DNA from 3 places in the Vreelandella sp. GE22 genome. Region 2 is predicted to be linked to each of the others. Evidence: predicted binding sites of a transcription regulator. Region 2 holds the regulator's gene; each other region holds the start of a gene.
What was found. Region 2 encodes FNR, which switches genes on or off when oxygen is low (the NO sensors DNR and NnrR bind a similar motif). Its sites were predicted from a motif close to TTGATNTANATCAA; they were not measured.
Positions count from the first base shown of each region.

Region 1: the regulator FNR is predicted to act here: its motif matches at 1,440-1,453, upstream of frdA (fumarate reductase (quinol) flavoprotein subunit).
Region 3: the regulator FNR is predicted to act here: its motif matches at 1,232-1,245, upstream of kdgD (5-dehydro-4-deoxyglucarate dehydratase).

Region 1 covers NZ_OZ309110.1:367,517-369,789, reverse strand. The annotation lists gene frdA (fumarate reductase (quinol) flavoprotein subunit) at 1-1,313, opposite strand, end outside; gene ACWHRL_RS01850 (anion permease) at 1,618-2,273, shown strand, end outside.
Region 2 covers NZ_OZ309110.1:652,481-654,753, reverse strand. The annotation lists gene hemN (oxygen-independent coproporphyrinogen III oxidase) at 1-775, shown strand, start outside; gene fnr (fumarate/nitrate reduction transcriptional regulator Fnr) at 810-1,550, shown strand; gene ttcA (tRNA 2-thiocytidine(32) synthetase TtcA) at 1,558-2,273, opposite strand, start outside.
Region 3 covers NZ_OZ309110.1:812,367-814,639, forward strand. The annotation lists gene ACWHRL_RS03885 (tripartite tricarboxylate transporter permease) at 1-1,106, shown strand, start outside; gene kdgD (5-dehydro-4-deoxyglucarate dehydratase) at 1,359-2,273, shown strand, end outside.

The DNA.
Region 1 (2,273 bases), 280 kb from region 2:
TGTTGGCGCTCGGCCTGGGCGTGTAGAAGAGCGCTATCGGCCCACTCGGTGTGTGCCGCACGCCGGCTTGCCTGTTCACCGGCCAGGCGGCCAAACACCAGCAGTTCGGTGAGTGAGTTGGAGCCCAAACGATTGGCGCCGTGCAAGCCCACCGAGGCACACTCCCCGGCGGCGTAGAGCCCAGTGATCGAGGTTTCGCACTGTGGGTTGGTCTCGATCCCGCCCATGGTGTAGTGAACGGCGGGGCGAATGGGGATAGGTTCCTTCACCGGGTCGACGTTGATATAGGATTTGGCCAGCTCGCAGATGAACGGCAGGCGCTCGAGGATGGTTTTCTCACCCAGGTGGCGAAGGTCGAGATACACCACGTCGCTGTCGCCGAATTTGCCGGTGCGCCCGGCCTGCTGCTCCTGCCAAAACGCCTGGGAGAGCTTGTCCCGCGGGCCCAGCTCCATGTACTTGTTTTCCGGTTGGCCCAGCGGCGTTTCCGGGCCCAGGCCGTAATCCTGCAAGTAACGGTAGCCGTCCTTATTGAGCAGAATTCCGCCTTCGCCGCGGCACGCTTCGGTAATCAGAATGCCGGAACCGGGCAACCCGGTAGGGTGATACTGCACGAACTCCATATCGCGCAGCGCTACGCCGTGGCGGTAGGCCATCGCCATGCCGTCGCCGGTGACGATGCCTGCATTGGTATTGAAGCGAAACAGGCGCCCGGCGCCGCCGGTGGCCAACACCACCGCCTTGGCGCGCAGCAGCGTCAGCTCGCCGGTCGCGATCTGCAGCGCAATGACGCCGATGACCGCGCCTTCGTGAACGGCCAGGTCGAGCACGAAATACTCATCGAAGCGCTCGATCTCCGGGTATTTGAGCGAGGTCTGAAAGAGCGTGTGCAGCATGTGAAAGCCGGTTTTATCCGCGGCAAACCAGGTGCGGGCGGTTTTCATGCCGCCAAAACGGCGCACCTGCACCTGGCCGTCGTCTTTACGACTCCAGGGGCAGCCCCAGCGCTCCATCTGCACCAGCTCCTGATAGGCATGATGAACGAAGTAATCCACCACGCCCTGCTCGACCAGCCAGTCGCCGCCGGAGACGGTGTCATCGAAGTGAGCTTGGTGGGTGTCGTCGCTGCTGGTAACCGCCGCCGCGCCACCTTCGGCGGCTACGGTATGCGAGCGCATGGGATAGACCTTGGAGAGCATTGCAATACGCTGCGAGGTACCCTGCTCTTTGGCGGCCTCGGCCGCGCCAATCGCGGCGCGCAACCCCGCACCGCCTCCCCCTACGATGACAATATCGAAATCCTGCTGACGCATGGCACCCCCCTCCGCTGGCCAGGTTAAGAGCTTACCGATAAAGCGCTCTACGGCACTCTTTTCTGGTTTGAAATTACCATACCCCGGCACATCAAAGTATGGATCGCGCCTTAATCCAAAGAACTATTGACACACGTCAATCAAAGGCCTTAGGCGCACGTATTACAGTCATATCTCCACCCACCGTGACGTTGCGCCAGCGTCTTTCAGGCAGCGTATGAGGAGGCCACTCACCCCCACTTTTTCCTCCCGTAAGTGATTTACGGGTAATTTTCTGACCTGACCCGCCATAAGAGAGGGCAACATGACCAGTCGTGCTCAACCCGTGCCGTTATGGAAGTTGTTAGCACCCCTTTTCGTCGCCATCGTCGTTGCCTTGATACCCGCGCCATCGGGGCTGGCACCGCATGCGTGGTACTTTTTTGCCATTTTTCTGGGCTGTGTGGTCGGGCTGATACTCGAGCCCCTGCCCGGTGCAGTCGTTGGCCTACTCGGGGTGACGCTGGCTGCGCTGCTCTCGCAATGGGTACTGTTTTCGCCGGAGCAGCTGGCAGTGGAAGGCTTCAATGCCGCCAACCAGGCCTTCGCCTGGGCGGTCTCGGGCTTCACCAACTCGACCGTTTGGCTGATTTTTGGCGCCTTCATGTTTGCCCTTGGCTATGAGAAAACCGGCCTGGGGCGGCGCATCTCGCTTTGGCTGGTGAAATCCATGGGCAAGCGCACCCTAACGCTGGGTTACGCGGTCATGATCGCGGATGCGATTCTGGCGCCGTTTACCCCATCCAACACCGCGCGCAGCGGCGGCACCATCTACCCGGTGATTCGCAACCTGCCGCCGCTTTATGATTCCCACCCCAACGACCCCAGCATGAAGCGCATGGGCAGCTTTTTGATGTGGACGGCCATCGTGTCCACCTGTGTCACAAGCTCGCTGTTTCTGACCGCACTGGCCCCCAACCT
Region 2 (2,273 bases):
CCGATTGGGCTTTAGCTCGCTCAACGTGGACCTGATCTATGGGCTTCCGCGCCAAACCGAGCAACGCTTCGCCGATACGCTTGCTCAGATCATCGAGCTCAACCCGGCCAGGTTATCGCTTTTCAATTACGCTCACCTGCCCACGCGCTTTGCGCCCCAGCGGCGTATTCTCGAAGCCGACTTGCCCGGCGCCGATGAAAAGCTCGCCATTTTGCGCATGAGTATCGAAATGTTAGGCCAAGCGGGCTATGTGCATATCGGCATGGACCACTTCGCCCGCGCCGATGATAGCCTGACGCTCGCCCAGCAAAACGGCACGCTCCAGCGTAACTTCCAGGGGTACTCAAGCCACGCGCAGTGCGATTTGATCGGTTTGGGGGTGTCGGCGATTTCCCGGGTCGACGACGTCTACGCGCAGAACCCGGTCACCCTGGATGACTACGCAAAGGCGCTGGATCAGGGTAAACTGGCCACCTGTAAAGGCGTGCGCCTGACCCCGGACGACCTCATTCGCCGCGAGGTGATCGAGCGGCTAATGTGCGATATGCACCTGGACCTGGCGGCCATTGGCACCCGTTTCGGGATCGATGCCGAAACGTACTTCGCCCAAGCGCTGGATAACCTGCGCCAGGCCGAACGTGACGGGCTGGTGACGCGCCAGGACCTGGTATTGAACGTTACGCCGATCGGTCGGCTACTGATCCGCCACTTGGCCATGGCCTTCGATACTTACTTGACAGAGCAGTTCGCCGCACGTTATTCAAGAATCTTATAAGATGCTAAGTACCCGGCCATACGAGGAGAAGGTGATGTCCATCACTGCCAGCCAACGCCGCTCGATGCTACAGGCGCCGCGCTGCCAAACCTGCAGCTTGAGTTCGCTCTGTTTACCGCTAGCGCTGCAGCTCGAGGACGTCAGCCAGTTCGACGCCATCATCCGCCGCCGCGCGCCGCTCAAAAAGGGCGAGGCGCTGTTTCATCAAGGCGAGCGCTTCTCCAGCGTCTACGCGGTCCGTTCGGGAAGTCTCAAGCAGGTAACCAGCGAAGGCAATGGCGACGACCAGCTCACTAACTTCTATTTACCAAGCGAGCTGGTCGGCCTCGACGGTATCGATGAGGAATTGTACCCGGGCAGCGCCATTGCGCTCGAAACCACCACGGTATGTGAGATTCCGTTCCAGCACCTGGACAAGCTCTCCGAAGAGCTGCCCGAGCTGCGCGGCCAACTCTATCGCAGCATGAGCAAAGAGCTTCGCGACGACCGCCGGATGATGCGCCTTTTATCGCGCAAGACCGCCGACCAGCGCCTGGCGACGTTTCTCACCACGCTCTCTGATCGTTTCCGCCGCCGCGGCTACTCGCCCTATAGCTTCCGCCTCTCCATGGCGCGGGCCGATATCGGCAACTACCTGGGGTTGGCCGTCGAGACGGTCAGCCGGATTTTAAGCCGGCTTCAGCAGCAGCAGGTGGTCGCCGTTTCCGGACGCGAGGTGAACATTCTCGATATGGCGCGCTTGACCACCCTGGCCGACGAAGAAGTGTCCGCCTAACCCGCCTTTAGCCCACATTGAGCGCCTGAATACGCCCGGCCTTCATTTCCGCCTGTTTGGCTTCCAGGCCCTGGAAGTCGAACAGCGCCTGGTCGGCCAACTGCGAAGGGGCGACGTTGGTCACCGCTTTGAACATGCTTTCGAGCCGGCCCGGGTACTTTTTATCCCACTCGGCAAGCATCGCCTTGACGTTCTGACGCTGCATGTTGGGCTGCGAGCCGCACAGGTTGCAGGGAATAATGGGAAATTCCATTAGCCGCGAGAACTCGGCGATATCCGCCTCCTTGCAGTAGGCCAGCGGGCGAATCACGATATTCCTGCCATCATCGGACAAAAGCTTGGGCGGCATGGCCTTGAGCGTGCCGCCGAAGAACATGTTCAAGAAAAGGGTTTCGAGAATATCTTCCCGGTGGTGACCAAGCGCCACCTTGTTGGCGCCGATCTCTTCGGCAAACCCGTAGAGCGAGCCACGGCGTAGCCGCGAGCAAAGCGCGCAGGTCGTCTTGCCCTCCGGGGTTTTCTCCTTCACCACCGAGTAGGTATCACGCTCGAGAATATGGTACTCGACGTCCAGCTTGTCGAGGTAGCGCGGCAGCACGTGCTCGGGGAAGCCGGGCTGTTTCTGGTCGAGATTCACCGCCACCAGCGAAAAATTGACCGGGGCGTTGCGCTGCAGATTGCGCAGGATCTCGAGCATGGTATAGCTGTCCTTGCCCCCGGAGA
Region 3 (2,273 bases), 160 kb from region 2:
TTGCGAATTTTGCCGTGGCTTTCAACTCCGCCGACTATTTCGCCATGATGCTTTTGGGGCTCGTGGCCGCCGCTATTCTAGTACAAGGGTCGCCGGCAAAAGGACTAGCCGCGGTCGTGTTCGGGTTGATCCTGGGTGTTGTCGGTACCGATGTGAGTACGGGTATTCAGCGCTATACCTTCGGTTTAACGTTCCTTTATGACGGGCTCAACATCGTCGCGATCGCCATGGGTATTTTCGGGGTGACCGAGGTGATTGCCAACGTAGGTAAGGTGGTTCAGGTCAAAAACGATGAAAAGATTACCTTTCGGTCACTCTTGCCAACCCGGTGCGATATGAAGGAAAGCATTTTCCCCATGTTGCGAGGAACGGGTATCGGAACAGGGATCGGGATACTACCCGGCACGGGTACCTCCATCGGCTCGTTCATTGCCTACGCGTTGGAAAAAAGGATTTCGAAAAACCCGGAAAAGTTTGGCAAGGGGGCAATCGAAGGGATTACCGCCCCTGAAAGTGCCAATAACGCAGCGGCTCAATCGGCGTTTATTCCTACCCTTACGCTGGGGATACCCGGTGACGCGGTGATGGCACTCATGCTTGGTGCTCTTTTAATACACGGTATTACGCCTGGGCCTAACGTGATTTCCGATAGCCCGGATCTTTTCTGGGGGCTGGTTATCAGTTTTCTGATTGGCAACGTGCTTCTTTTGATTCTCAATATTCCCATGGTGGGGCTATGGGTAAGGCTTTTAAAAATCCCTTATCCCATTTTATATCCTGCCATCATCCTGTTTATCGTCATTGGCGTGTACAGCATCAACTACTCCGACATGGACATCATGCTGGTCGCACTGTTTGGCGTGCTTGGGTGTGTTTTCTTGTTACTGGGCTTCGAACCTGCGCCTTTATTATTAGGCTTCATTCTTGGGCCCATGATGGAAGAGAACTTTCGCCGTGCCATGCTGCTCAGCCGTGGAGACTTGATGGTCTTTTTGGAAAGGCCCGTTAGCGCCACGTTCTTTGCTCTGATAGCCGCCTTTATATGCTGGTCGATATACTCAGCGGTAAAGAAAAAGAAAATGCCTGTCGAAGAAGGTGCTAAATAAATCATTTAAATAATCAGCCTGCACTGAATGGCATTTCTGATAGTAAGACGTTAGATGAGAAGCAAGCCGTAAGGCGATATAGGTTGACGGTTAACCCTTAGCCTAAAGTCTAGAAGAATGCTTGTATGATGTATGACAATATGGCCTCATGGCTGAACGCAGTTGCCTCAATAGGCGATACACAGGTGATGAGCGTCAATCCAATCACCGCCGGCTATGGTGGCTTACCGCATAAACAAAAAGGGACTCGCAATGAATTTTTCTAAAGAATCGCTCAAGGCTTCTGTCACTGATGGCCTATTGTCATTTCCTATTACGGACTTCGACTCCGATGGTAAGTTTGATGTCGAAAGCTATCGTAAGCGGCTGTTATGGCTGAAAGAGTATGAGGTTTCTGCGCTTTTTGTTGCGGGCGGTACCGGTGAGTTTTTCAACTTGACGCTTGATGAGTACCGTCGGGTCGTCGAAGTGGCGGTGGAAACCATCGGTGGCCATGTTCCCATCATCGCCAGTGCCGGTCAGAGCGCCGAGCTTGCTCGCCAGCATGCAAAGGTCGCTCAGGACGCCGGTGCCGACGGTATTCTATTGATGCCTCCGTACCTGACGGAGTGCTCACAAGAGGGCATCGTCGATTACGCGGCCAGCGTTTGTAATTCGACCGACCTGGGCGTTATCTACTACAACCGCGCCAATGGCTATCTGAACGTCAATGCCGTCAAGTCGTTGGCAGAGCAGTGTGACAACCTGGTGGGTTTGAAAGATGGCAAGGGCGATATGCAGTCGCTCAATATCACGATCAAGACGATCGGTGATCGCCTGGCCTATGTCGGGGGCGTACCTACCGCCGAGATCATCGCGGAAGCTTACTTGGCCATTGGTGTGAGCACCTACTCCTCTGCGGTCTTCAATTTTGTACCCGACATGGCCGTCAAGTTTTACAAGGCGCTGCGTCAAGGTGACAGCGACTTTATCAGTAAGGCGACGCGTGAGTTTTTCATTCCCTTTGTCACGCTGCGAGATACCACACCGGGTTATGCCGTCAGCCTGATCAAGGCCGGCGCCGGCATCGTAGGCTACCCGGCGGGTAACGTCAGAGCGCCTTTGACCATGCCTAACGATGAGCAGGTAAGTCAGCTCAAAAAGCTGGTCGAGAATGCCAAGTCGCTC